2 regions of the Sphingobium sp. MP9-4 genome follow, and region 1 is predicted to be linked to the other one. Evidence: predicted binding sites of a transcription regulator. Region 1 holds the regulator's gene; the other holds the start of a gene.
The links. The regulator LexA, encoded in region 1, represses DNA repair genes until DNA is damaged. The targets are predictions, from matches to a motif close to GTTCCNCNCTTGTTCT.

Region 1 (14,543 bases):
AATGCACTCGAACCAGCACCGGGGACGACCGCCAGGAATGCCGCAGAGACGAGATGGAGCGATTGAAATAGCATAGACCGGTGTCGTTACAACTTGCGTCGATGCTCTCAAGCAATTTGTTGCCAGCAATCAGTGCTTCTCTCGACCATCCCCTTCCCCCCATCGTCATCCGCGCCTATAGGCTGTGTCCCATGATCCTCGTCATCGACAATTATGACAGCTTCACCTGGAACCTGGTCCATTATCTGATGGAGCTGGGGGCCAAGGTAGAGGTCGTGCGCAACGACGCCATCTCGGCGGGCCAGGCCCTGTCGAGCGGGGCCAAGGCCTTTCTGCTGTCGCCCGGTCCCTGCACCCCCAATGAGGCGGGTGTCAGCCTGGATCTGGTCGCGGCCTGCGCCGATGCCGGCGCGCCGCTGCTGGGCGTGTGCCTCGGCCATCAGGCGATCGGCCAGCATTTCGGCGGCAAGGTGGTGCGCGGCGGGCTGATGCACGGCAAGACCTCGCCGGTGCGCCATGACGGCACCGGCCTGTTCGCCGGCCTCCCCTCGCCCTTCACCGCGACCCGCTATCACTCGCTGATCGTCGAGGATATTCCGGCCGACCTGGTGGTCAACGCGACCAGCGAGGACGGATCGGTCATGGGCTTCCGCCACGCGACCCTGCCGATCCATTCGGTCCAGTTCCACCCGGAAAGCATCGCGACCGAACATGGCCATGACATGCTGGCCAATTTCATGAAGATCGCCGGCATCCCGGTCCGCGAGCGCGAGGCGGCGTAAGCCCGCCTCCGCCGCTTCACTCTTCTCCGTCATCCCGACGTCTGTCAGGATGACGGCGGGGCAGGCCGCATGTCAGTGCGGCACCGCCCCCGTCTCCACCCCGGTCTTGTCGTGCAGGGCCAAGCGGTCGACGATGTCGGCGCTCGCCCGGTTATAGCCGACCACCTCGACCATGCGCCCTTCGCGCCGCAGCCGGGCGATGATCTTGTCGAGCGCGCCGACGCCCGAAATATCCCAGAAATGCGCGCCCGACACGTCGATCAGCACATGGGTCGCGCTTTCCTCGCCGGTGAAAGCGCGGGTGAAGCGATCGACCGAGGCGAAGAAGATCTGGCCAGTGACGCGATAGGTCGCCCGGCCATCGGCCTCGCTGCGCTCCACCGCGAACATGCGCTGCACCTTGGCGGCGAAGAAGATGCCCGACAGCAGCACGCCGGTCAGCACGCCCAGCGACAGGTCGCGGGTCGCCACCACGACCACCACCGTCGCCAGCATGACGGCCGAGGAGGTCGGCGGGTGCCTCCGCAGATTGGCGATCGAGGCCCAACTGAAGGTGCCGATCGACACCATCACCATCACCGCGACCAGCGCCGGCATCGGGATACGCCCGACCCACGGCCCCAGCACCGCCAGCAGGAACAGCAGGAAGGCGCCAGCGACGAAGGTCGACAGCCGCCCGCGTCCGCCGGACGTGACGTTGATCACCGACTGGCCGATCATCGCGCAGCCGCCCATGCCGCCGAACAGGGACGCGACGATATTCGCCCCGCCCTGCCCCATGCATTCGCGCTGCTTGTCGCTATCGGTGTCGGTCATGTCGTCGACGATCTGCGCGGTCAGCAGCGATTCGAGCAGGCCGACCGCCGCCATCGTCACCGAATAGGGCAGGATGATGCGCAGCGTGTCCCAGGTCAGCGGCACCTGCGGCAGGGCAAGGCTCGGCAGTCCTTCGGGCAGCCGCCCCATGTCGCCGACCGTATGGACCGGCAGGCCCAGGCCGATCGACAGCGCGCTCAGCAGCAAAATCGCGACCAGCGGCGCCGGCACCGCCTTGGTGATCCGGGGAAAAAGATAGATGATGGCGAGGCCAGCCAGCACCATCGCATAGGTCTGCCAGCCAACGTTGGTGAGCTGCGGCAGTTGCGCCACGAAGATGAGGATCGCCAGCGCATTGACGAAGCCGGTGATGACCGATCGCGACACGAACTGCATCAGCAGGTCGAGCCGCAGCAGCCCGGCAATGATCTGCACCACGCCCATCAGGATCGTCGCGGCGAACAGATATTCCACGCCATGCTCGCGCACCAGCGGCCCGACCAGCACGGCAACAGCAGCGGTCGCGGCCGAGATCATCCCCGGCCGCCCGCCGATCAGCGCGATGGTGATGGCGATCGCGACCGAGGCATAGAGGCCGACGCGCGGGTCGACCCCGGCGATGATGGAAAAGCCGATGGCTTCGGGGATCAGGGCGAGTGCGACGACGATGCCGGCCATGATGTCATGGCGCGCCGTCCGGGCGTCGCTGAACCATTGGCGGCGATAGCGGCTGAAAAATTGGGTCATGTCGAAAATCCACATCAGGTCACATGGCGCCAACGCGGGCGCGTTCTCGATAATCATGTGTGATGTTGTCCGGCGGATCGGCGGCCGGAATAGCCACCCGGAATTTCACCGGGTCCATGCGAATGGCCGCCTTCTACAGCCCTGCCCCGCCAATGCAACCCCGGCCCGCGCCCCCGCCCGGACGCCCTACGGCGATATACTGTGGGAGGCCGGGTGGGGGCGCGGGCCGGTGCGGCACCGAAAATGCGCCCTTCCGCGCATTTTCCAAGAAAGCCCTATCCCTCGCCGAACAGCGCCCGCTGCGAACTCTCAATCTCCTCGAAATAGCGCCGCCGCGCATGTTTCTCGGTCAGCACGCCCAGCACCAGCCCGCTTTCGTCCACCACCGCCAGCTCGTCCGCCGCCGCCTTGTCGAACAAAGGCAGGATCGCGCGAATATCCGCGTCAGCCCGCAGCGAGATATCGGCCATCGTTGCCAGCGGCGCGATCGGCGCATCTTCCGCCAGTTCGGGGCGATAGGCCGCCGCCGTCGGCACGATGCCGCGATAGCCGCCCGCACCGTCGATCATGATCGCCTTGCTCGCCGACCCCAGCGGCACGAGCGCACGAAACTGGCCGACGCTCATCGTATCGGGCACCGACACCCAGTCGCGCCGCATCATCCGCCCGGCGGTCAGGTTCATCACCCAGCCAATGTCGCGCGGGCTGCGGATGGTCGATCCGCGCAGATGCAGCCGCCAGGTGGAGAAGGAGTAGCCGAACATTTCCCGCGTCACCGCGCTCGACAGCAGCGACGCGGTCAGCACCACGCCCATCAGCTGGAAATCATGGGTCGTCTCCAGCATCAGCAAGCCCAGCGTCATCGGCCCGCCGACGATCGCGACGCTCAGTGCCGCCATCCCCACCAGCGCCGCATCATTGGGGTCGAGCGACCAGCCGATCCCGACAATGTCGACGATCTGCGCGAAAATCTGTCCCGCGAGCGATCCCAGGAACAGCGACGCAAAGAACAGCCCGCCGCGAAAGCCGAAGCTCAGGGAAATCACCGACGCCGCGATCTTGAGGCACAGGATCATCAGCAGCACCGTCCAGTCGGGCAGCAGGATGAGGTTGAGGTGCAGCGCGCCATGGCCCGCCGACAAGGTCTGCGGCGTCAACCAGGCGAGCGGCATCAGCAGCAGGCCGCCGATCACCGGCTTCCACCGCCCCGGCCAGGTCCAGCCCTGCACCCGCATCTCGGCAAAGGTCACCATCCGCATGATGAGGATGCCCAGCCCCGCGCAGATCAGGCCCAGCAGCGCATAGAGAAGATAGTCCGCCGTCCCCAATATCCGGTCCGCCGTGGTCGCGATCAGCCAGGGTTCGACGCCGAGCGCGCGCGTCACGAAGGCAGCGCTCAGGGCCGCCGCCACAACCGGCGCGATCGCGGCCGGCGTATAATGGCCAATCACGATCTCGAACGCATAGAAGGCGCCGGCCAGCGGCGCGCCGAAGGCCGCGCCCACGCCCGCCCCTGCGCCCGCGCCGACCAAAGTGCGCAGATCATTGCGCCGCAGCTTCAGCCATTGCCCCAGCAGCGACGCGACGCCGCCGCCCATCTGCGCATAGGCCGCCTCCAGCCCGACCGAAGCACCCGCCCCGTTCGACAAGATCGTCTGCCCCGCGATCACCAGATTGTCGGCCATCGGGATGCGCCCGCCATGCAGCGCATTGGCCTCCACCACGTCGATCAGCGGCCGTTGCGGCCGTTGCCGCCGGCGCAGCAGCCGTGCCAGCAGCACCAGCGCCAGCCCGCCCAGCGGCAGACCCAGCAGCCGCCAGAGATGGCGGATCTCGCCCAACGCGCTCAGCCGGTTGATGCTGACGCCATAGAGCAGTTCCTGAATGCCGTGCGCCATCAGCTGCAACAGGTTGGTGATCAGCCCCGCCGCCACGCCCGCCAATATGGCGAGCAGGATGAAGGCCGCCTCGCTCTCGCGCAACCGGCGGCGCTGGCGGATGGCAAGGCTCCAGAACAGGGTCGACCAGGAACGGTGCATGGTTTCTCCGACAACGCCCCTTTGGCCTGCACGTCAAGCCAATTGCCGGGCCACGCAACAAAATTCCAATTGGCGGGCAAATAGCATGTCGCCCTCGACTTTCGCGCGCGGCCGGGACTAAAGGCTTGGCCCATGACCCTGTTGCCCGATCCCAGCGCGCCCCTGGCCGCCGACGAAGCCGCCCGCGCCTTCGACCTGCTGTTCGACGCCGACCTGTCGGACGAGGCGATCGCCGGCTTCCTCGTCACAATGGCGCGGCGCGGCGAGACCGCGACGGAAATCGCCGCCGCCGCCCGTGCGATGCGCGCCCGGATGATCCCGGTCGACGCGCCCGACGGCACGATCGACGTCTGCGGCACCGGCGGCGACGGCCATCATACGCTCAATGTCTCGACCGCCGTCAGCCTGGTGGTGGCCGCCGCCGGCGTGCCGGTCGCCAAGCATGGCAATCGCGCCGCCTCGTCCAAGGCGGGCGCCGCCGACACGCTCGAAGCGCTGGGCCTTGATCTCGATCGCGCCGCCGCCACGGCGGAAGCGACGCTCAAGGATCTGGGCATCTGCTTCCTGTTCGCACAAAATTACCATCCTGCGCTCAAACGCCTCGGCCCGGTCCGCCGGTCGATCGGCGAACGCACCATCTTCAACCTGATGGGGCCGCTCGCCAATCCCGCCAATGTCCGTCGCCAGCTCGTCGGCATCGCCCGCCCCGCCTATGTCCCCATCTATGCCGATGCGCTCGGCCAGCTTGGCGCGACCCATGCGATGATCGTGTCGGGCGACGAGGGCCTCGACGAACTCTCGCTCGCCGGCGGCAATGACATTGCCGAGGTGACGGCCGACGGCGTGGTCGCGATGCGCCGCCTGACCGCCGCGGACCTCGGCCTCTCGACCCAACCCGTCACCGCCATTCGCGGCGGCGACCCGGCCCATAATGCCGCGGCGCTCCGCGCCCTGCTCCAGGGCGAGGCCGGTGCCTACCGCGACGCCGTGCTGCTCAACGCCGCCGCCGCTTTGGTGGTGGCTGACGCTGCCCATGATTTCCAGGAAGGCGTCGAACAGGCCGCCGAAGCGATCGACAACGGCCTTGCCAACGCGCTCCTCAATTGCTGGATTGCCTATCAATGACCAACAAGCTCATCGAAATCTGCGATTTCAAGCGCGAGGATGTCGCCCGCCGCAAAGCCGCGACCACGATCGCATCGCTCCACGCCCGCGCCAGCGAGCAGACCCCGCCGCGCGGCTTCCGCAGGGCGCTGGACGATGCCGCCCGTTCGGGCTTCGGCCTGATCGCCGAGGTGAAGAAGGCCAGCCCGTCGAAGGGGCTGATCCGCGCCGATTTCGATCCGCCGGCCCATGCGGTGGCCTATGCCGCCGGTGGCGCTGCCTGCCTTTCGGTGCTGACCGACGAGCCCTATTTCCAGGGCCATGACGATTATCTCATGGCCGCCCGATCGGCCTGCGCGCTGCCGGTGCTGCGCAAGGATTTCATCGTCGACCCCTGGCAGATCCTCGAAAGCCGCGCGCTCGGCGCCGACGCGATCCTGATCATCGTTGCCGCGCTGGACGACGCCCAGATGCAGGAGATAGAGGACGCCGCGCTTGGCCTTGGCATGGATGCCCTGATCGAGGTGCATGACGAGGCCGAACTGGAACGCGCGCTCAAGCTCCGCTCGCGCCTGATCGGCGTCAACAACCGCGACCTGCGCGATTTCAGCGTCGATTTCGCGCGCACTTATGAACTGGTCGGCAAGGCGCCCGATGGCTGCACCTTCGTTGCCGAAAGCGGCCTTGGCTCGCATGCCGACCTCACCGCCATGGCCGATCATGGCGTGCGCTGCTTCCTGGTCGGCGAAACCCTCATGCGCCAGGCCGATGTCGAGGCGGCGACCCGCAACCTGCTGACAGGCGCATGACCGGCCTCACCCATCTCGACGAGGATGGCGCCGCCCGCATGGTCGATGTCTCGGCCAAGGCCGTGAGCGCGCGCGAGGCGGTGGCCGCCGGCCGCATCACCATGGCGGCCGACGCTGCGCAGGCGATCGCCGCCGGCCTCGTCAAGAAGGGGGATGTGCTGGCCGTGGCCCGCGTCGCCGGCATCATGGCGGCCAAGCGCACCGCCGAACTGATCCCGCTCTGCCATCCGATCCCGCTGAGCGCCGTCACCATCGACTTTACTCTCCACGATGACGGCGTCACCGTCACCGCAACCGCGCGCACCGCTGGCCAGACCGGGGTGGAGATGGAGGCGCTGACCGCCGCGACCGCCGCCTTGCTCACCGTCTATGACATGGCCAAGGCGCTCGATAAGGGCATGATAATCGGCGATGTTCGCCTGCTCGCCAAGCGCGGCGGCAAGTCGGGCGACTGGTCCGCGCCGGAGAGCAGCGACCGATGAGCCTGATGCCGGTCGCGGACGCGCAGGCGCGGCTCCTTGCCCTCGCCGATCCGTTGCCAGCCGAATATGTGCCCGTCGCCGCCTGTGCCGGTCGCTGGCTCGCCACCGACATCAGCGCACTCCGTAACCAGCCCTGGGCCGATCTTTCCGCGATGGACGGCTATGCCGTGCGCGCATCCGAAGGCGCCGGGCCGTGGCAACTGGTCGCCACCAGCAGCGCGGGCGACACCAATATCCCGGCCCTGCAACCGGGCCAGGCCTGCCGCATCTTCACCGGCGCGCCCTTGCCGGCCGGCGCCGACGCCATATTGATCCAGGAAAATGCCACGCGCGATGGCGACACACTGACCGCGCATGACGGCATATTGACGTCCGGCAGGCATGTCCGCCTGCTCGGCTCAGACTTCCGCGCCGGCACGCCGCTGGTCAGCGCCGGCAGCCGCCTCACGCCGGGCCGGATCGCGCTTGCGGTGCTGGGCGGCCATGGCAGTCTGCCCGTCGGTGCTCGGCCGCGCATCGCCCTGCTCTCGACCGGCAATGAGCTTGTCCCCCCCGGCGCGCCGACGCCGCCGGGATATCTCCCCTCGTCCAACGCGCCGATGTTGGCCGCCCTGCTCGCCGCCCTGCCCTGCGACGTGATCGACCTCGGCATCGTGCCTGACGATCTTGGCGCCATGACGCAGGCGCTGGAACAGGCGGCACAGGCCGACATCATCGTCTCGACCGGCGGCGCCTCGGTCGGCGACCATGACTATGTCCGCCCCGCCTTTGCGGCCGCCGGCGGCACGCTCGATTTCTACAAGATCGCGATGCGGCCGGGCAAACCGCTGATGGCCGGGCGCCTGGGGAACGCCACCTTCCTCGGCCTGCCGGGCAATCCGGTCTCCGCTTTCGTCACCGGCACCCTCTTCCTCTGCCCGCTGGTCCGCCATCTCGCCGGATCGCGCGCGCCGCTGCCGCCGGTCGTGCAGGCCCGCCTTGCCGCCCCACTCGGCGCGACGGCGGAACGCGACGATTATCTGCGCGCCTATCGCGGCGCCGACGGCATCGTCTCGGTCACCGCGCAGGACAGCGCCGCTACAGCCGCCATGGCGCTGGCCGACTGTCTGATCCGCCGCCCGGCCGGTTCAGCCCCCGCCATTGCCGGCGACATGGTCGACATCATCCCCCTGACCGCCTGACTATCTGACCGCCTGACCGGCAAAAGCGGCGCATGGCTTAACGCGCTTGACTTGCCCCTTTCCGTTTCCTATGCGTTCTTCATTCGTTCCATGGAGGACCGCCGATGTTGACGCCCAAGCAGCAGGAATTGCTGAGCTTCATTCAGACCCGGCTGGAAGAAGGCGGCGTGTCCCCTTCGTTCGAGGAGATGAAGGACGCGCTCGACCTGCGCTCCAAGTCCGGCATCCACCGGCTGATCAATGCGCTGGAGGAACGCGGCTTCATCCGCCGCCTGCCCAACCGTGCCCGCGCGCTCGAAGTGCTCAAGCTGCCCGACGCGATGCACCGCGCGCCCGCGCCGGCCATTCCGACGCCCAAGGTGTCGGCTCCGGCCGTGCTGCTGCCGACCGCCGCCAATGACGTGATCGAAATCCCGCTGCACGGCCGCATCGCTGCCGGCGTCCCGATCGAGGCGATGGAAAGCCATACCATGCTCTCCGTCCCCGCCGCCTTGCTCGGCTCGGGCGATCATTATGCGCTCGAAGTGTCGGGGGACTCGATGATGGAGGCCGGCATTCTCGACGGCGACTTCGCGCTGATCCAGCGCACCGAAGTCGCGCGCGAAGGCCAGATCGTCGTCGCCCTGATCGACGACGCCGAAGCGACGCTCAAATATTTCCGCCGCGAAGGCAGCCGGGTCCGGCTCGATCCCGCCAATGCCGCCTATGAACCGCAAATCTACGATCCGCGCCAGGTCCGCATCCAGGGCAAGCTCGCCGGCCTGCTGCGCCGCTACAACTGACCGGCCGTTCGGGGCCGGCGGCGCACGATCCACGGATGCGCGTCTCCGGGCCGATGGACGGTGTGAACTTTGCCGCTTTCAAGGCCAATCGACAGGCCGCCGGAGCGTGACAGCAGCCGGCGGTCGATCTTCATCCAGCGCGGCCGGCACCACCAGGGCAGGCCCCGGTCGCTGATGACGATATCGGCCGCCGCGCAATCCCGCTCCAATATCGGCCGGTCGACCAGCATCGCATTGCGCGTCACCAGCAAATGCCAGTCGCGCCCGTCCCGTGGCAATGTCACCGCGCACAGATCGGTCGAACAGCGCGCCTGCGGCATCTTCGCGATCGCCTCCAGCGTCCCGTCATAGCCCGCGCTCTCGCTCAGCACGTCGCGGACATAATCGCCCACGCCCTCGCGCAGCAGCGCCATCGTCCCCGTCGGTGTTCGCACCGCGACATGTTGTCCGTCGCCGGTTACAACGATGTCGGGCGGCGCCAGCAGCGCGATGCCGATCAGGCCGATTGCGATTGGCCCCAACCCCAGCCAGCGCCAGTGACTGCGCCACAGCAAGCACCACAGACCACCAACGACAATGATCCCGAAAATCCAGCCCGGCACCGCCGGCGCCAGCATCACCGCCATCGGGCTGGCCGCCACGCCATGCGCCACCGCCAGCAACAGCGCGATCGCCTTGGTCGTGAGCCACCAGAAGGGCGCGCCCAGCCCGACCAGATCGAAGCCCAGCGCCAGCGCCTCCAGCGGCATGATGACGAAGGTGGTGAGCGGGATCGCGATCAGGTTGGCCACCGCACCCAGCAAACCTGCCTTGTGAAAATGGAAAAGGGCGATCGGCGCCAGCACCAGTTCGATGGCAAGGCCCGTCATCAGCATCGCCGCCACCGTCCGCCCGGCCTTGCGCAACCAAGGCTCGTCCCGCGCCATCGCGAACGCCTTGAACCACCGATGCTCGCCCAGCGCCACCAGCGCGACCACGGCAGCAAAGCTCATCTGGAAGCTCGGCCCGATCAGCGCCTCCGGCCAGAAGACCAGCACCACCAGCGCCCCGGTCGCCACCAGCCGCAAGGTGATCGCCTCGCGCCCCAGCGCCAGCCCGCCCAGCACCAGCAGCGCCGCGATGCAGGATCGCACCGTCGGCACCTCCGCGCCCGTCAGCAGCGTATAGCCGATCCCCGCCAGCGCGCCCCCGGCCGCCGCGATCAGCATCAGCGGCCAGTCCAGCGCCGCGCGCGGGATCAGCGCCAGCAGGCGCAACAGCAGGAATATCACCGCCCCGATCAGCGCCGTCACATGCAGCCCGCTGATCGACAGAAGATGGGCAAGGCCACTGCGCCGCATCGCCTCGGCATCCGCTTCGGCAATCGCGCCCTGATCGCCGGTCGCCAGCGCCACCGCAATCCCCGCCGGTGCGCCCGCCACCTGCCCGCCGATATGATCGAACAGTCGCGCCCGCAGCGTCGGCCCCTCGCGCGCCTGCTCCACCATTTCGATCGGCGCCAGCGCCCGCCCGGTCGCCCCGATCCCCTGGAAATAAGCACGCCGCGCGAAATCGAACGCCCCCGGCACGCTCGGCGGCGCGGGCGGCATCAGGCGCACGCGAAAGCGCAGCACCGCCCCCTTACCCAGTCCTTCGGGCACATCCGCCTCCGCGATATTCACTCGGATCGCCGCGGGCAGCGCTGGCGCCTCGATCGGCCGCAGCCCCACGCGCACCATCTGTTGCGCCGGCAGCTTGGCCACCGCCGTCACCGTCCCCGTCACCTGTACGAATATGGGACGGGCGAGCGGCGGCTGACCCAGCCATGTCGCCTTGCCCCAGACCAGCAGGCAACCAACACAAGCCAGCAAGCCGCCCGCCACCAGCATATGCCGCAATCGCGCGCCCACCGGCAGCAACAGCGCCAGACAGGCCAGCCCCAGCGCCGCGCAGCAACTGGCCAGCCAGTGTGCCGGTCCCGGCAGTACGAATCAGCCGGCAATGCCCGCGCCCAGCGCCACCGGCACCCACAAGGCGAGCTGTTCGCGCTCCACCTCCAGCCATTGTTCGATCCGCGCAAATCCATTGTGCGCAATACGCACCGTCCTGCGCCCAACGGACGTTTGTCGTGGCTCAAAAGCCATGCTAGGGGGCGTCGCATCCATGGATCAGGCAGGAAGAATGTCAGCGAATATGACGGCAAGTGCAACGGGATTGAACAAGCAGGTGGTGACCCGTTTCGCCCCGTCGCCAACGGGCTTCCTGCATATTGGCGGCGCCCGCACCGCGCTGTTCAACTGGCTGTTCGCGCGCCATCATGGCGGCAAGTTCCTGCTCCGCATCGAGGATACCGATCGCGCCCGCTCCACCGAGGAAGCCGTGGCAGCCATCTTCGACGGTCTGGAATGGCTGAACCTGGGCGGCGATGAGCCGGCCGTGTTCCAGTTCGAGCGTACCCCGCGCCATGCCGAGGTCGCCAACCAGCTGCTCGCCAATGGCCATGCCTATCGCTGCTATGCGACGCAGGAAGAGCTGGCCGAGCTGCGTGAACAGCAGCGCGCCGCCAAGCAGCCGATGCGCTATGATGGCCGCTGGCGCGACCGTTCGCCGGAGGAAGCGCCCGAAGGCGCCCCCTTCGTCATCCGTATCAAGGCCCCTCGGACCGGTGAAACGGTCATCGAGGATGCGGTCCAGGGCCGCGTCGTGGTGCAGAATGCCGAGCTGGACGACATGATCCTGCTCCGGTCGGACGGCACCCCCACCTATATGCTGGCCGTCGTGGTCGACGACCATGACATGGGCGTCACCCATGTCATCCGCGGCGACGACCATCTCAACAACGCCTTCCGTCAGCTGGCCATTATCAAGGCGATGGGCTGGGAAGAGCCGGTCTATGGCCATATCCCGCTGATCCACGGGTCGGACGGCGCAAAGCTGTCGAAGCGCCACGGTGCGCTCGGCGTCGACGCCTATCGCGACGAGATGGGGATGCTGCCCGAAGCGGTACTCAACTATCTGCTGCGCCTGGGCTGGGGCCATGGCGACGAGGAGATCATCTCGATCGAGCGCGCCATCGAACTGTTCGATATCGACGGCGTCGGCCGTTCGCCCTCGCGCTTCGACATCAAGAAGCTGGAAAATCTGAACGGCCATTATCTGCGCGAGGCCGATGAGGCGCGCCTGGCCGCTCTGGTCGCCCCGCGCGTTGAGTCGCGTCTTGATACGCAACTGAATGACGCCCAGCGCGATATTTTGACCCAGGCGATGGTTTCGCTCAAGCCGCGGGCCAAGACACTTAACGAAATTGCAGAAGGCGCGGAGTTTCTGTTCAAATCTTGCCCGCTCGATTTTGACGAGAAGGCGTCTGCTCTGCTAGATGAACCCGCGCGTGAGCTGCTGAAAAAGACAGCCGACGCTCTCCAGCCCGTCCAGTCCTGGACGGTTGAAGCGATCGATGAAGTGATACGCCGCGTGGCAGAGGATGCGGGGCTTGGCCTGGGCAAGGTGGCACAGCCGCTTCGTGCGGCGCTCACCGGGCGCACGGTCTCGCCGGGTATTTTTGATGTCCTCTTCCTTCTGGGGAAAGAGGAAAGCTTGAAGCGACTGACCGCTGCGGGGCACGTGGTGGCCGGTTGACGGCAGTTAAGGAGAAAAACATGTCGGATAATAATGCCAGTTTGACCGTTGGCGGAGAGGCCAAGGACTATGCCATCATGGATGGTACCGTCGGTCCCCAGGTCATCGACGTTCGCAAGCTCTACGCCAACACCGGCATGTTCACCTACGATCCGGGCTTCACCTCGACCGCCAGCTGCGAGTCGGGCCTGACCTATATCGATGGCGACGCCGGCGTGCTGCTGCACCGTGGCTATCCGATCGGCCAGCTCGCCGAACAGTCCAGCTTCATGGAAGTCTGCTATCTGCTGCTGAACGGCGAACTGCCTTCGGCCAAGGAACTGGCCGAGTTCACCAACACCATCACGCGCCACACCATGGTGCATGAACAGCTGACCGCCTTCTTCCGCGGCTTCCGTCGTGACGCCCACCCGATGGCGATCATGGTCGGCGTCGTCGGCGCCCTGTCGGCCTTCTATCATGACTCGACCGACATCAACGATCCGGAACAGCGCCGCATTGCGAGCCACCGCCTGATCGCCAAGATGCCGACGATCGCTGCGATGGCGTACAAATATTCGGTGGGTCAGCCCTTCGTCTATCCGCGCAACGACCTCAGCTACACCGCCAACTTCCTGAACATGACCTTCTCGGTCCCGGCGGAAGAGTATAAGATCGATCCGATCGTCGTCGACGCGATGGACAAGATCTTCACCCTGCATGCCGACCATGAGCAGAACGCGTCGACCTCGACCGTGCGTCTTGCCGGTTCGTCGGGCGCCAACCCGTTCGCCTGCATCGCGGCCGGCATCGCTTGCCTGTGGGGCCCGGCGCATGGCGGCGCGAACGAAGCCGCGCTCAACATGCTGCGCGAAATCGGCACCGTCGATCGCATCCCGGAATATATCGCCCGCGCCAAGAACAAGGACGATCCGTTCCGCCTGATGGGCTTTGGCCATCGCGTCTACAAGAATTACGATCCGCGCGCGACCGTGATGCAGAAGACCGCGAAGGACGTGCTGGAGAAGCTGGGCGTCAACGACCCGATCTTCGACGTCGCCAAGGAACTGGAGCAGATCGCCCTCAACGATCCCTACTTCATCGAGAAGAAGCTCTACCCGAATGTCGACTTCTATTCGGGCGTGATCCTCTCGGCGATCGGCTTCCCGACCGAAATGTTCACCGTGCTCTTCGCCCTCGCCCGCACCGTCGGCTGGGTCGCGCAGTGGAACGAAATGATTTCGGACCCAGCGCAGAAGATCGGCCGTCCGCGTCAGCTCTACACCGGCCCGACGCAGCGCGACTATGTCGCCGTCGACAAGCGCTAAGACGCGGTCACAAGAGACAAGAGGAACGGCGCCCCATCGGGCGCCGTTTTTCGTTTAGGGCTCAGCCGCCTACCCCTGCATGGACATAGATCCAGGCCGGCACGCGCCCCTGATCGGTAACCACATCGATCGCGACACGGCGATAATCCGCCCCCTCGAACGCATCGAGCCGCGCCCAGTGCGCCGGCAGGTCGGACGACCGGAACAGCTGAACCGGCACCGCCGCACCGCCCTCGTCGGGAATGAAGGCGGGAAAGCCCATCGACGCGGCCCAGCCATGCGCGACCAGATGGCCGGTCACATGCCCTGCCTGCCAACTGCCCTGCAGTTCCGCCAGTTGATGATGATTGGCCCGTCCGGGCGCCAGCGTGCCATAGGTGGCCAGGCAATGCGATCTGTCCATGCCACCACCCTATCGGGGCAGCATCGGCCGGACAAACAAGCGCTCTTTATCTCATATAAGCGCGATCGCGCGCCCGTCAGTCGAGCACCGGCAGCGTCAGGATGAAGCGCGCGCCCTCGCCCGGCGTGCCGCCAACGCTGATGTCGCCGCCCATCGCCCGCGCCAGCTTGCGCGAGATATAGAGGCCCAGCCCGCTACCGCCGGGATCGTCACGTCCCAGCCGCTCGAACTTGTCGAAAATCTTCTCGCGATCCTCCAGCGCCACGCCCGCCCCCTGGTCGATCACCAGCACCCGTGCCTGCCGATGCTCCCGCTCCACGACGATGCGCACTTGCGATCCCTCGGGCGAATAGCGCACCGCATTGCCGACCAGATTGACCAGTATCTGCAGCACGCGGCGGAACTCGCCCCTCGCCATCAATATCTGGTCGGCATCCGGGCAATGGATCTTGATGTGCCTATCCAGCGCCTTGACC
Region 2 (14,543 bases), on a different contig from region 1:
AACCCGGCGCAGATCATCCCCGACGATGTCCCCGACCTGGTCGACAAGATGAACGAGATGGACCGGTCCGGCTGGATCGACGAGGGCGCGTTCGACGGCGAGCCGCGCATGGACGACGAGGATGATGGCGAGGAAGACGAAATCCTCAATGAGGATGACGACTAGCCGCTAGCGGGGGTGCGCCTGTGCCGGCGCGAGGCCGAAATTGATCATGCCGCGCGCCATATGGCCGAGCGCTTCCGCCATGGCGTCGGCGATGTCGGTGTCGAGATCTTCCTGCAGGGCGATGGCGCAGGCGGCCGCCGTCGCCCATTGATCGGCCAGTTGCGGCGTGATCGGAAAGGCGCGGTGCAGCGACATGATGCAGGTGCCGCGCTGAAACCAGTCGCGTGGGCCGCCCAGCCAGCCGCACAGGAAGCGGGTGAGGCCGTGGCGCACCACGGAGAGGTCGGCGGCATGAATGGCGCGCAGCTCGACATAGGCCGGGTCGCTTTCCAGCAGGTCATAGAAGCGGTTTGCGATAGCGCGGACGACCGGTTCGCCGCCGATGCGGACATAGGGGCTGGGCGGCGCGGCGGCGTTCATGCGGCAATCTCCATGGGCTGAGGCCGGCGCACCCTGCGCATCCCCTGCGCTTCCCACATTGATCCCGATCAAACGCCGGTTCGCCCCGAAATGGCGACAAGCCGGATCAGATTTAACCCTCTGTTTTTCTTGAACCTGCTAGGGGCGCGCCATGTCCAGACGCCCCGACCGATTCACCCCCGACCGCATCGACACATTCTGGCGCCGGGAGGCGGCGCGGCGCAGCGGCTTCAGCGGCAAGACACTGGGATTGGTGCTGGCGCTGGGGATGATGATCGGCTGGCAGGCGCCCGACTGGTGGGCGCGGCTGGCACCCGAGATCGCGATGCCGACGGCGTCGACCGGCACCGCTCCGTCAAGCGCCAGCGCCGACCAGCTATCGGCCGATTTCGGCTATTGCCATAGCGGCGGCGGGACCAATTGCGTCGTCGATGGCGACACTTTCTGGTTCCGGGGCGAGAAATATCGGATCGCCGACATCGACACGCCCGAAACCCATGGGCCGCGCTGCTCGGAGGAAGGCGCGCTGGGCGCGCGGGCAACCAGCCGGTTGCAGCAATTGATGAATGCCGGCCCCTTCTCGCTGGAGATCGACGGACGGGCGACCGACAAATATGGCCGGGCGCTGCGGATCGTGACGCGTGATGGTCAGTCGATCGGCCAGCAGCTGGTGGACGAAGGGCTGGCCCGGACCTGGGACGGACGCCGCCACCCCTGGTGCTGAAAAAAGGGGGCGTCCTAGCCCCCTTTTTCCGATCAGCGGCAGCTGAGGCTGCCGCGGTCGATCTCGCGGCCGAGCAGCGCGCCGGCGCCGCCGCCGATCAATATGCCCGCCGTGTTGGAATAGCCGCGATCGAGCTGGCCGCCGATCAGTGCGCCGATCGCGCCGCCGATGATGAGGCCGGTGGTCCCATCCGAACGGCGGCAATAATAGCGGTCGTCATAACCGCGATAGATGCGCATGCTGCGGTCGACCCGGATCGGCGCATAGCCGCCGCGATAATAGCGGTCGGGGCGATAGCGGCCGCCATAGCGCGGATCGGGCCGGTTCCAGTCATAGGCGTAGACCGGCGGGCCGGGCCGGCGATAATTGCCACGGGGCGGCGGCGGGCGATGGTTGCCGGGACGGCCATATTGGGGCGGACGACCATTGCCGGGCCGGCCCGGCTGGGGCGGGCGGCCTGCCCCCGGCCGGCCGGGCTGGGGCGGACGCTGGGCACCGGGGCGACCACCCTGGGGCGGTCGCTGGGCATGATTGCCGCCATGGCTGGGCGGCCGATGCGCGTTGGAACCGCCGGGACGGCCATGCTGGCTGCCACCGGGGCGATGATCGTTCGGCCGATGCTGGGCAGCAGCAGGCAGAGTGGAAATGGCCATCGCCCCAAGGGCGAGCGTGGCGATCATGGCCTTCAGGGCATTGGGCATCGCATCGGTCCTCCACTTTCCGCATCGACGGGATGCGGGTCAGAACTGTTTGCCGGGAACAATGTTGCATGATCGAAACAGAATGACGAGACCAAGCGCAGCCCCCCTCTCCCGAAATAGGAAATGCTGCGCTTAACTTCGCATATTTCCCGCACATTCTGACATTTAATTTCCAACATTTGTCACTTTGGAACAAGTGAGCGTCAAAGACAGGCCCGACGCCAGACGGCAATATAGGCCTGCGGGAAGGAATAGGACAGCGCGTCCGCGACGCCCGCCCTGCGCCTTTCAGAGCGTGTTGGCGATGATGGCGCGCTGGCTGTTGTCGAGACCGTCCAGCGCCGCGGTCGCGGTCTGATCCGCGCCGGCCTGATCACCGCCATCGCTGCCCACGAACTGGATCGCGCTCAGCAGCACCAATATCGCCCAGAGCAGGGCCATCCAGCGGCTGGTGAAGAGGGAGCGGAGTCGGACGCCGAACATGGCGACCGGTCTGGCATGGCGGCGGTTAAGGAAGCGTCACGCCCGCCGCGCCGATCAGCCCGGCGCCGGCGGGAAGGCCGGGGTGCGGGACGGCAAGCCGGATGGCGGGCTGGTCAGCAGCAGCCGGTCGAGCTGCGCATAGCCCAGGCAGCGATGGCAATAGGCAAAGTCGAAGGCCGTGTTGAGGATCCAGGCCTGGGTCGCGACGTCCCAGGCCGCCCAGGCTTCGCGCGTAACCTGATCGCTGCCGCAGACATTGCAGACGAAGACGTAAAATGGCGGAGATGGGGGATCGACGGCGCTGCTCATGACCGGACCATAGCCCAGGACATCGCCATTCCGGCGCGAGACTGGTCCGTTATGGACGCGATGCGGGGCGCTCCAGCAGCGCACAAAAAAGGGGAGGCGCTCCCCGCGCCTCCCCTCCCCTCGAACAGGTCGAAAGCCCTTTGCAAGCTGCCGTGATGCTGGCTGATCAGCAGCCTTAAACGCGTCAGCGCCGCGCGGGCTTGATCACAGCGCGACGCGCATGGCGCGTCGCGCTGTGATCTTATTCCGCCGCGATGCCGGCGGCCTTGAACATGTCCGGATCGCTTTCGTCGACATTGGCCGCTTCGGCGCCCTTGAGCTTCTTGCGGCGGTCGAACGCGTCCCAGACGTCGTTCCACTGGCCACGGGTCGCGCCCTTCGAATATTCGGTCGCGCGGGTTTCGAAGAAATTGGCATGCTCCACGCCGTTGAGCAGCGGGGTCAACCAGGGCAGCGGATGCTCGTCGATCATGTAGATGGGCTTGAGGCCCAGCTGCCCCAGGCGCCAGTCGGCGATGTAGCGGACATATTTCTTGATGTCCTTGGGCGTCATGCCGGGGACCGGGCCCATTTCGAAGACCAGGTCTACGAACGCGTCCTCGATGCGGACGGTCTTCTGGCACATGTCCATGATGTCGTCCTTGACCGATGCGGTCAGGCAGTCGCGTTCCTTCACGAAGCTGTGGAACAGCTTGATGATGCCTTCGCAATGCAGGGTTTCGTCGCGGACCGACCAGGTGACGATCTGGCCCATGCCCTTCATCTTGTTGAAGCGCGGGAAGTTCATCAGCATCGCGAAGGAGGCGAAGAGCTGGAGGCCTTCGGTGAAGCCGCCGAACATCGCCAGCGTCTTGGCAATATCCTCGTCCGTGTCGACGCCGAACTGGGCGAGATAGTCATGCTTGTCCTTCATCTCCTTATATTGGAGGAAGGCCGAATATTCGCTTTCGGGCATGCCGATCGTGTCGAGCAGATGCGAGTAGGCGGCGATATGGACCGTTTCCATGTTGCTGAACGCGGTCAGCATCATCTTGATCTCGGTCGGCTTGAACACGCGACCGTACTTCTCGTGGTAGCAATCCTGCACTTCCACGTCGGCCTGGGTGAAGAAGCGGAAAATCTGGGTCAGCAGGTTGCGCTCATGGTCACTGAGCTTCTGCGCCCAGTCACGGCAATCCTCGCCCAGAGGCACTTCCTCGGGCAGCCAGTGGAGCTGCTGCTGGCGCTTCCAAAATTCATAGGCCCAGGGATATTCGAAGGGCTTGTAGACCTTGGAGGCTTGAAGAAGGGGCATCGTCGAACTCCTCAGTTCGCAAAATAAGTAAAAAGTGCAGCGACGATCAGTCCGATCGCACCAATGATAATTTCTCGGCGCCCCCTCTTGCGAACGGCCGCCATGTCATCCGGCGGGGTTGTGCCATAGGCCTGCCAACTCCGTCGTTGTTCAAAATAGGTCTCTTCACCGCTGGCGATGAAGGCGGCATTTTGTTCCGCAATTCGCCCCGAGCAGATCATGGCATAGACACCATAACCGATCGAGAAGAGCGAGATAGCTACCAGGAATGCCATGGTTAGATGCTCTTGCTCAACGTGGCGCGGGCCCAGCGTTGGGTGAACAGCGCCCCGCGCTGTTCAGGCCATGCCGGGGGCATGGCCGACCCAACACTCTCTCCCACAAGGGGAGAGGAAATTAAGGCGTCACTGGCAGGCGAGGCACTCGTCATAGTCGGTGGTCTCGCCGATCTCGAACTTGGGGGCGTCGATCGTGTTGTCCGCTTCCACGCCACCGGCGAAGCCGGCGCGCTGCACCGACTTGGAGCGCAGATAATAGAGCGACTTGATGCCCAGTTCCCAGGCGCGGAAGTGGAGCATCAGCAGATCCCACTTCTCGACATCGGCCGGGATGAACAGGTTCAGCGACTGGGCCTGGTCGATATAGGGGGTACGATCGGCCGCCAGTTCGAGCAGCCAGCGCTGGTCGATCTCGAAGCTGGTCTTGTACACATCCTTTTCTTCCTGGGTCAGGAAGTCGAGATGCTGGACCGAGCCGCCGCGTTCCAGGATCGAGTTCCACACGGCGCTCGAATCCTTAGCCTTTTCGACCAGCAGCTTTTCCAGATAGGGGTTCTTCACCGCAAAGCTGCCCGAGAGCGTCTTGTGGGTGTAGATGTTCGCCGGGATCGGCTCGATACAGGCCGAGGTGCCGCCGCAGATGATCGAGATCGACGCGGTCGGCGCGATCGCCATCTTGCAGGAGAAGCGCTCCATCACGCCCTGATCGGCGGCGTCGGGGCACGGCCCGCGCTCCTGCGCCAGCATCATCGACGCCTCGTTCACCTTGGCATTGATATGCTTGAAGATGCGCAGGTTCCACGACTTGGCCATGGCGCCTTCGAACGGGATGCCCCGTGCCTGCAGGAAGCTGTGGAAGCCCATGACGCCCAGGCCGACCGAGCGTTCGCGGCTGGCGCTATATTTGGCGCGGGCCATTTCCGGCGGGGCGCGGTCGATATAGTCCTGCAGCACATTGTCGAGGAAGCGCATGATGTCTTCCGCGAAGGTCGGATGATCCTTCCACTGATCCCAGGTTTCCAGGTTCATTGAGGAGAGGCAGCAGACCGCCGTGCGATCCTGGCCGAGATGGTCGCGACCCGTCGGCAGGGTGATTTCCGAACAGAGGTTCGACGTCGAGACCTTGAGCCCCAGGTCGCGGTGATGCTTGGGCATCATCCGGTTCACCGTGTCGGAGAAGACGATATAGGGTTCGCCGGTGGCGAGACGAACCTCGACCAGCTTCTGGAACAGCGCGCGAGCATTGACGGTGCCGCGCACCGACTGGTCCTTGGGGCTGCGCAGGTTGAAATCACTGCCGTCGCGCACCGCTTCCATGAACTCGTCGGTCAGCAGCACGCCATGGTGCAGGTTGAGCGCCTTGCGGTTGAAATCGCCGCTCGTCTTGCGGATTTCGAGGAACTCCTCGATCTCCGGGTGGGAGACGTCGAGATAGCAGGCGGCCGAGCCGCGACGCAGCGAGCCCTGGCTGATCGCCAAGGTCAGCGAATCCATCACGCGGACGAAGGGGATGATGCCGCTGGTCTTGCCGTTGAGGCCGACCGGCTCACCGATGCCGCGCACGCTGCCCCAATAGGTGCCGATGCCGCCGCCGCGCGAGGCGAGCCAGACATTCTCGTTCCAGGTGTTGACGATGCCTTCCAGGCTGTCGTCGACCGAGTTCAGATAGCAGCTGATCGGCAGGCCGCGGCCGGTGCCGCCGTTCGACAGCACGGGCGTTGCCGGCATGAACCAGAGCTTGGAGATATAGTCATAGACGCGCTGCGCATGGTCGGCATCGTCCGAATAGGCGGCGGCGACGCGGGCAAACAGATCCTGATAGCTCTCGCCGGGCAGCAGATAGCGATCGTTCAGCGTGTCCTTGCCGAATTCGGTCAGCAGCGCATCGCGCGACGAATCCGTCACGACATGAAAGCGACGCTCATGAATCTTGGACGACGCGGACTCGGTCGCCTTGCCCTTGGCAGCCTTGGGCTCGGCCTTGTCCACCAGATCCTCGATACGCTCGTCCATTACCGTCGCCACGTCGCCGTTTCCACCTTGTTCACTATCTCGAAAGTCCATGCGAGCCCCCGATTGTTCCTGTTCCGTTCGATTCGGTCCAGCAATGCCGGGGCGCACCCAGGCATCATAGCATGAACCCGATCGGGCCGGGACAGAAATGGGGTCAACCGATCCGATCGCAAGGACAAAAGCCCCATATCGCCGGAAGCAGGTCCGACAATGCAATCACAATCTATTGGGTGACCCCCTTGGTCCCGATACCACAGATAGTGCCACAGCCCCGCCGACACGCAAGAGGGTAAATGACAGTTCGGGGACTCGGTTCATCGACGCCGGGATTCGTTTCGTCGCTGACACGCCACCCCATAGCGCAACGACGCGCGGACTTCCAAGGGCCTTAGAAAAGACAAGGGGGGCCTATGAAATTAAAAAATAAATTTGCCTTGCCACGCAAATGCGCGCGTCGCGCGATTGGCGACAAAATCATGACATGGGGGCAGAGGCACGGACGCGACCACAATCTGTTGAATCGCTGCCTTTATCGTCCCCCTGCATATCGTCGCGCGATACGCTATGATGATGGGAAGGCAGGCGAATCCATCCGCAGCGATCGGGAGGCAGGCATGATCCTCTATTACCATCCCCTCTCCTCCTATTGCTGGAAGGTGCTGATCGCCTTCTACGAAAATGGCACGCCTTTCACCCCGCGCATCCTGGAGGATGAAGCGGCCCTGGCCGAATGGCAGGCGCTCTGGCCGCTCGGCAAATTCCCCGTGTTGCATGACCCGGTGCGCGGCGCGACGATCGCGGAGGCGAGCATCATCGTCGAATATCTGGGCCGGCACGAACCCGGCACCTTTCGCCCGATCCCGGTCGATGGCGATGCGGCGATCGAGGTGCGGCTGATGGACCGGTTGTTCGACAATTATGTGATGGGGCCGATGCAGGCGCTGGTGGCCGACCGGCTGCGGCCCGCGGATGCGCGCGATCCCCATGGCGTGGCCGCCAATGTGGCGGCGCTGCGCAGCATCTATGCGGTACTGGAGGATCGACTGGCGGGGCGGACCTGGGCAGCGGGCGATCATCTGTCGCTGGCCGACTGCGCGGCGGCGCCCTCGCTTTATTATGCCGACAGGATCGTGCCGCTGCGCGCCGGCCATCCGGTGCTGGGCGCCTATCTGAACCGGCTGGAGGCGCGGCCGAGCTTTGCGCGGGTGCTGCGCGAAATGCAGCCCTGGTGGCAGAATTTTCCCTTTGCCGACGGGCCGCTTGCGTCCTGAACCGCAACCCTCTTCTGGACTCATCGCCTCAAAGGCCTATAGCCCCGCCTTGCAGGGACCTGCCGTGCAGAGGCGGGCCGCAAGAATAGGGACCAGGGTAGATGACCGTCATCAAGACCGCCGACCTCATCGAGAGCGTCGCCGACGCACTCCAGTTCATTTCCTACTATCACCCGATGGATTATATCCGGGCACTGGGTAAGGCCTATGAGGCCGAAGCCAATCCGGCGGCGAAGGACGCCATCGCCCAGATCCTGACCAACAGCCGCATGTGCGCCGAAGGGCATCGCCCGATCTGCCAGGACACCGGCATCGTCAATGTCTTCGTGAAGTGGGGCATGGAGTGCCGGCTGGACGACAATAGCCGGTCGATGCAGGAGGTGATCGATGAGGGCGTGCGCAAGGCGTACCTCAACCCCGAGAACCGCCTGCGCGCGTCGATCCTGAAGGATCCCGCTTTCAGCCGCCAGAACACCAAGGACAACACGCCCTGCGTGCTCAACGTGGAAATGGTGCCGGGTAACAAGGTGATCATCGACGTCGCGGCCAAGGGCGGCGGCAGCGAGAACAAGACCAAGTTCAAGATGATGAACCCCAGCGATTCGATCGTCGACTGGGTGCTGGAAATGGTGCCGCAGATGGGCGCGGGCTGGTGCCCGCCGGGCATGCTGGGCATCGGCATCGGTGGCACGGCGGAAAAGGCGGTGGCGCTGGCCAAGGAAAGCCTGATGGACCCGATCGACATGGGCGAGCTCAAGGCGCGCGGCCCGCAGAACAAGATCGAGGAACTGCGCATCGAGCTGTTCGACAAGGTCAATGCGCTGGGCATCGGCGCGCAGGGCCTGGGCGGCCTTGCCACCGTGCTCGACATCAAGATCCACGACTATCCCTGCCATGCGGCGGGCAAGCCGGCGGCGATGATCCCGAACTGCGCCGCGACCCGCCACGCGCATTTCACCCTCGACGGGTCCGGCCCGGCCTATCTGGAAGCGCCCAAGCTCAGTGAATGGCCGCAGGTCGACTGGAAGCCGAGCAAGGAAGCGATCCGCGTCGACCTCGACACGCTGACGCCGGAACAGGTGCAGGGCTGGAAGCATGGCGACCGCCTGCTGCTGAACGGCAAGATGCTGACCGGCCGCGACGCCGCGCACAAGCGGATCGCCGACATGCTGGAGAAGGGCGAGACCCTGCCGGTCGATTTCAAGGGCCGCGTGATTTACTATGTCGGCCCGGTCGATCCGGTGCGCGACGAAGTGGTCGGCCCGGCCGGCCCCACCACCGCGACGCGCATGGACAAGTTCATGGACATGATGCTGGAACAGGGCCTGGCCGCCTGCGTCGGCAAGGCCGAGCGCGGCCCGGCCGCCACCGACAGCATCGCCAAGCACAAGAGCGCCTATCTGATGGCGGTCGGCGGCGCGGCCTATCTGGTCGCCCGCGCGATCAAGGAAGCCAAGGTCGTGGGCTTCGAGGATCTGGGCATGGAAGCGATCTACGAGTTCACGGTGGAGGACATGCCCGTCACCGTCGCCGTCGATAGCGAAGGCCAGAATGTCCACCGCCTCGCCCCGCTGGTGTGGCAGGAAAAGATCAGGAAAGAGAAGCTGCTGGAGAAGGCATGAGCTTTCGGCCTTTTGGCACGAAGATAGACTTCTATTCTCCTCTGCCGCCGGACGAGTGCCGGCGGCGGTTGGAGGCAAAATTCGTACCCCGGTGGGAACGCCCTGCGGACCTGAGAGCACGAGGTAAATTTATAGGCCACATATTGGTGATGTGGCTTGGCGCATTCGACTGGATTAATCGCTCCTCAGAGCCAAAGCTCGTAGCAAAATTGCGACCGGAGATGGCTGGCACACGCATTGTGGGGCGATTGATACCGGGTATCCAATTTGTGCTATTCCTAGTTCCCATGACGGTCGGAGCGCTTTGGGGCAGCGTAGCGTTGATCATTTACCGACCAGATCATCCACCGGCTGACCCAATTATCTATACGGCCGTAAAGGCCATCACGGCCCTCATCCCCATAGGCATAGCTCTCGGCATTTGGTGGTTTGCGAGCAATGAGGGCAAATCTGGCCGACCGCTAATCTCTTTTCTCAAGCGCACATTATGCGTCGATGGCGGGACATCTAAGAAAACGATCTAGTCGACGAAGGCGCGCTATCATGTAGATGGCGCGCCTTCTCTGGTACCGATGATGTTTCTCGACTTCGCTCGAAACGAACGGAGAAAGGGCGCAGCCCCCTCCCCATGCTGCGCATGGGGAGGAATAGGACTTACTCTTACAGCTTGCCGCTCAAGGACACGCCGATGATGCGGGGTTCGTTGAACACCGGCGCCATATAGTTTTCGATCACGCCCTTCATATTCTTCTCGCCCGTGATGTTGCGGGCGAAGGCGGCGATCTCGTACTTGCCGTCCGGCGCGGTGTAGCCGATCTTCAGGCCGCCTTCGAAGTCGCCCTTCGAGTAGAACTCCTTCGTCTTGTAGAGGACGAAGTTGGTGTAGCCCTGGATGTTCCAGTCGGTCGCCGCGAAGATCTTGCCGCCATTGCCCAGCGGCACGTCATAACGAGCCGCGATGTTGGCAGTGTATTTCGGCGCGTTGGGCAGCGGGTTGCCGTCGATCTGGGCAAAGACGCCGCGCGCGTTGGTGACGGTCGGGTCTTCCACGGTGCAGACGACCACGCCGTTCAGCGTGCAGACCTGGGCATAGACATTCTTGTCGTTGATCTCGCTGTGCAGCAGGCTGAGGCCGGCCGACAAAGTGAGATTGTCGAACGGACGCGCTTCCAGATCGGCTTCCAGACCATAGGCCTTGGCGGCGTCGGCGTTGAACAACACGCCATTGCCGTTCACGTCATTGCCGTTGAGCTGGATGTCCTTCACCTTCCAGGCGAAGCCCGACAGGTTGAAGCGCAGGCGGTTGCCCAGCAGGTTGGTCTTGATGCCGCCTTCGTACGACATGATCGTTTCCGAATCCGCCGTGGTGAAGTCGCTGTTGAACACCGCCGAGCGGCCCTGGATGGTCGGGCCACGGAAGCCGCGCGCGACGCGGGCATAGAGGCTGACCTCGGGGCTGACTTCATACAGCGCGCTGACGTCCCAGCTCGGTTCCTTGCCGGTCAGCTTCACATAGCGACGGCCGGCATAGGTCGAGACGCCCGCCGCATTGGCGGTGGCGCGGACCAGACGGGTTTCCTTCGTGTCCTTGGTGTAGCGGCCGCCGGCGGTGATGGTCAGGCCCGGTACCACTTCGTAGCTCGCCTGGCCAAACAGGCCCCAGCTTTCATTCTTGTTGCGCAGACGCACCCAGTTGTTGGGATTGTTGGCGGTGCCGGTCAGGAAATAGGCGCGCTGGTAGAAATCGGTGGTGTCGCGGCTGTCGAAATACATGCCGCCAACCTGCCACTTGAAGGCGCTGTCGCCATTGCTGGCGAGGCGGACTTCCTGGGTCAGCTGGTCGAGATCGCGGACATTGCCCTGGCTCTGGCCGAAGCCGTTGGCCACGCCGTTCACCGGATAGTCCGCGCCCGCGCCGCCATCGGTGTCGCCACGGCTGTAGCCCGAGGTGGTTTCATAGGCGGTGATCGAGGTCAGGGTAACGGGGCCCATGTCGATCGCGATATTTTCCGACGCGCCATAGGTCTTGTAGGCCTGCGGGTTGTTCATCGCTTCATCGAGCGCGATCTTCGAGCGGGGTTCGCCCGACACGCTGTTGCTGCCCTTGGTGAGGCCGGCGCGGTGGAAGATGGTCGAGGTACCGTCATAGTCGCGGGCATGGACGCTGGTCAGCATCGAGACATTTTCGGTCGGCGTCATCAGCAGCTGAAGGCGCACGTCCTTCTCATTATAGCCGCCCATCGCGTCCTTCTTGGGGGACACGGTGCCGTCGGCGCTGGGGCCGGTGTAGGTGTTGTCGACCCAGTCGTCGCGATGCTGGTAGAGGGCCGAGACGCGGAAGGCGAGCTTATCCGCGACGATCGGGCCGCCGATGCCGCCGTCGAAGGTGACGGTGTTATAGCTGCCATAGCTGGCCTGGGCGCGACCTTCCCAATCCATCGACGGACGGATGGTGTCGAACTTGATGATGCCGGCCGTGGTGTTGCGGCCGAACAGCGAACCCTGCGGGCCGCGCAGCACTTCCACCTGGTTGACGTCGAACACCGGGTTCGACTTCAGCACGACATGTTCCAGCACGACATCGTCCTGGATGATCGACACCGGCTGCGATGCGCCGAGATAGAAGTCGATATTGCCCAGGCCGCGGATGTAGAAGCGCGGGAAGATGCGGCCGGTGGTGGTTTCGGCATAGAGGCCGGGCACGCGGGCGGCGAGTTCGAGAATGTCGCCGCCGCCGGCGGTCAGGTTGCGCAGCGCATCGCCCTGCACGACGCCAACCGAGACGGGCACCTTCTGCAGATTTTCCGAGCGGCGCTCGGCGGTCACGACGATCTCGTCGAGCTGGCCGGCGTCAGCGCCCGCTTCCTGCGCATGGGCGGCGCCACCAAGGGCGAGCGCACCGAAGGCCGAGGTCAGCAGCAGCGCCGACCGTGCGAAAGTGAATTTCGACAAGGTTATTCCCCGATAATATTGCTTTTGCGTCCGGGAAAGCGGCGCCCCTGCGCCTGCCGTCCGGGATGCCATCGCCGCTAGGCGCGATTTGTGGCGGGACGGTGACGCTCGCCCTGCCCAACATGGGAACATGTCGGAATATTGCCGAGCGTTGTAACAATGCAACACAATGCGATCCGCGCGCCAAGGTGACTGGCAAGCGTCATACACGCTTGTTATCGTCCCCGCTCATGACAGGGGAAATCGAAGCAGCGGGTGACGCGATCACCGGGGGCATGCTGGCACGGGCGGTCGAGCCAGGCCATGGGGAAGCCCATGAGGCCGGCCATGGCGCCTGCCTTAATTGCGGCACGGCGGTGACGGGCAATTATTGTCCCGAATGCGGCCAGGCCGCGCATCTGCATCGCAGCTTTGCCGCGATCGGCCATGACCTGGCCCATGGCGTGCTGCATTTCGAGGGCAAGATCTTCACCACCCTGCCCGAGCTGGCGCTGCGCCCCGGACAGCTGACGCGCCGCTATATCCATGGCGAGCGGGCCAAGTTCGTATCGCCCTTTGCCCTGTTCCTGTTCAGCGCCTTCCTGATGTACGCGATCTTCTCGCTGACCAGCCATCATGGGCCGGAAGGCGCGCGCAACCAGGTGAAGATGAACAGCGAGGCAATCGCCGAGCTGAAGAAGGAAGAGGAAAAGGCCGATGCCCGCATCGCCAAGGTGCAGGCGCAACTGGCCGAGCCGGGGATCAGCGCGAGCCGGCGCGAGACATTGCAGGAAAAACTGAAGGACGCGCAGGACGAGCGGAAGGGCCTGTCGCTGGCGAGCGGCCTGACCGACTCGCTGACCGGCGAAGGCGTCAACAAGAACGTCGCCGATACGGTCGGCAAGGCGATCAGCGCGGCGGCCAAGGATCCCGAATTCGCCTATTACAAGCTCAAGGCCAATGCCTATAAATTCTCCTGGCTGCTGATCGTCATATCGCTGCCTTTCCTGTGGCTGCTGTTCCCGTTCAGCCGCCGGTTCAAGATTTATGACCATGCGATCTATGTGACCTATTCGATCGCCTTCATGTCGCTGCTCTTCTCGCTGTCGATGATCCTGACGGCGGTCGGCATCACCCATGGGCTGGTGACGCTGGTGCTGCTGCTGTTCGCGGCCTGGCACATGTATCGCCAGTTCAAGGATGCCTATCAGCTTTCGCGCAGCGGCACCTTGCTGCGGCTGCCGCTGCTGTACGGCTTTGCCTGTGCGTCGCTGTCGCTGTTCTTCGCCTTCCTGATGATGATGGGGTGACGGGTCGCGTCCCTATTGTATAGGGCGCGCATGATTACGTCCCCGATCTGGTTGCCCGCCACCCTGATGGCCGGGGCCACGCAGGCCTGGCGCACCGCGGTGCAGCGGCGCGTGGGCAAGACGCTGTCGATCAATGCGGCGGGCCTGGTCCGCTATCTTTACGGCATTCCCTTCGCGCTGATCCTGCTTGGCGGCTATCAGCTGCTCTTCCCCGCGCCCTTCCCCGTGCTGGGCCGGCTGTTCCTACCCTTCTGCCTGGCCGGCGGGCTGGCCCAGATCATCGCCACCAATTTGCTGATCATGGCCTTTGGCCATCGCAATTTCGTCGTCGGCACCGCTTATTCCAAGACCGAGGCGGTGCAGGGGGCGATCCTGTCCTTCCTGCTGATGGGCGAGCGGCTGAGCGCGCTGACCTGCGCCGGCATCGGCTGCGGCGTCGCCGGCGTCATGCTGCTGTCGACCGGGGGCAAGCGGATGGGGCCGATGGATTTCCTGCGTGCGCTGGGCCAGCCGGCGGCGATCACCGGCATTGCATCGGGATTCTTCTTCGCACTGACCGCGATCGGCATCCGCCGCGCGACGCAGCAGGTGGGCGGGGGCGATCCGATCCATGCCGCGCTGATCGTGCTGAGCGTCACGGTGCTGCTGCAGACGCTGCTCCAGGGCGGCTATCTGGCGCTGCGCGAGCCGGGCGAGATGCGCAAGGTGTTCACCAGCTGGCGCGTGTCGGGCCAGGTCGGCTTCCTGTCGGCGATGGGATCGGCCTGCTGGTTCACCGGCTTTGCCACCGCGCCGGTCGCGCTGGTGCGGATCGTCGGCCAGATCGAGGTCGCCTTCACCATGGCGTTCGGCCATTTCTACCTGGGCGAACGGATGGCGCGCAGCGAGGCGATGGGGCTGATGCTGGTCGCCTGCGGTGTGGTTCTCGCGCTGCTGGGGGCGCTGTAGGGGGTGTGGGCCGGTGCGGAGGCATCATTCTGACGAAGCTGACATCCGTGTCAGTATGATAACCGATATTTTAC

Region 2: the regulator LexA is predicted to act here: its motif matches at 6,406-6,421, upstream of A0U87_RS02365 (ribonucleoside-diphosphate reductase subunit alpha).

The regions. Positions count from the first base shown of each region.
Region 1 is NZ_LUFI01000039.1:26,869-41,411, reverse strand. Features, by position in the region: gene A0U87_RS13720 (hypothetical protein) at 1-74, opposite strand, end outside; gene A0U87_RS13715 (aminodeoxychorismate/anthranilate synthase component II) at 192-782, shown strand; gene A0U87_RS13710 (SulP family inorganic anion transporter) at 855-2,345, opposite strand; sul1 at 2,409-2,464, opposite strand; gene A0U87_RS13705 (chloride channel protein) at 2,621-4,384, opposite strand; gene trpD (anthranilate phosphoribosyltransferase) at 4,517-5,509, shown strand; gene trpC (indole-3-glycerol phosphate synthase TrpC) at 5,506-6,297, shown strand; gene moaC (cyclic pyranopterin monophosphate synthase MoaC) at 6,294-6,779, shown strand; gene glp (gephyrin-like molybdotransferase Glp) at 6,776-7,960, shown strand; gene lexA (transcriptional repressor LexA) at 8,065-8,742, shown strand; partial or broken gene A0U87_RS13675 (ComEC/Rec2 family competence protein) at 8,745-10,706, opposite strand; gene gltX (glutamate--tRNA ligase) at 10,903-12,357, shown strand; gene A0U87_RS13665 (citrate synthase) at 12,378-13,664, shown strand; gene A0U87_RS13660 (gamma-glutamylcyclotransferase) at 13,726-14,067, opposite strand; gene A0U87_RS13655 (HAMP domain-containing sensor histidine kinase) at 14,144-14,543, opposite strand, start outside.
Region 2 is NZ_LUFI01000003.1:82,303-96,845, forward strand. Features, by position in the region: gene A0U87_RS02325 (hypothetical protein) at 1-165, shown strand, start outside; gene A0U87_RS02330 (globin) at 169-585, opposite strand; gene A0U87_RS02335 (thermonuclease family protein) at 737-1,309, shown strand; gene A0U87_RS02340 (glycine zipper 2TM domain-containing protein) at 1,342-2,010, opposite strand; gene A0U87_RS02345 (hypothetical protein) at 2,299-2,493, opposite strand; gene A0U87_RS02350 (hypothetical protein) at 2,548-2,802, opposite strand; gene A0U87_RS02355 (ribonucleotide-diphosphate reductase subunit beta) at 3,044-4,096, opposite strand; gene A0U87_RS02360 (hypothetical protein) at 4,108-4,371, opposite strand; gene A0U87_RS02365 (ribonucleoside-diphosphate reductase subunit alpha) at 4,501-6,387, opposite strand; gene A0U87_RS02370 (glutathione S-transferase family protein) at 7,002-7,658, shown strand; gene A0U87_RS02375 (fumarate hydratase) at 7,760-9,280, shown strand; gene A0U87_RS02380 (TonB-dependent receptor) at 9,941-12,232, opposite strand; gene A0U87_RS02385 (DUF3667 domain-containing protein) at 12,463-13,521, shown strand; gene A0U87_RS02390 (DMT family transporter) at 13,552-14,469, shown strand.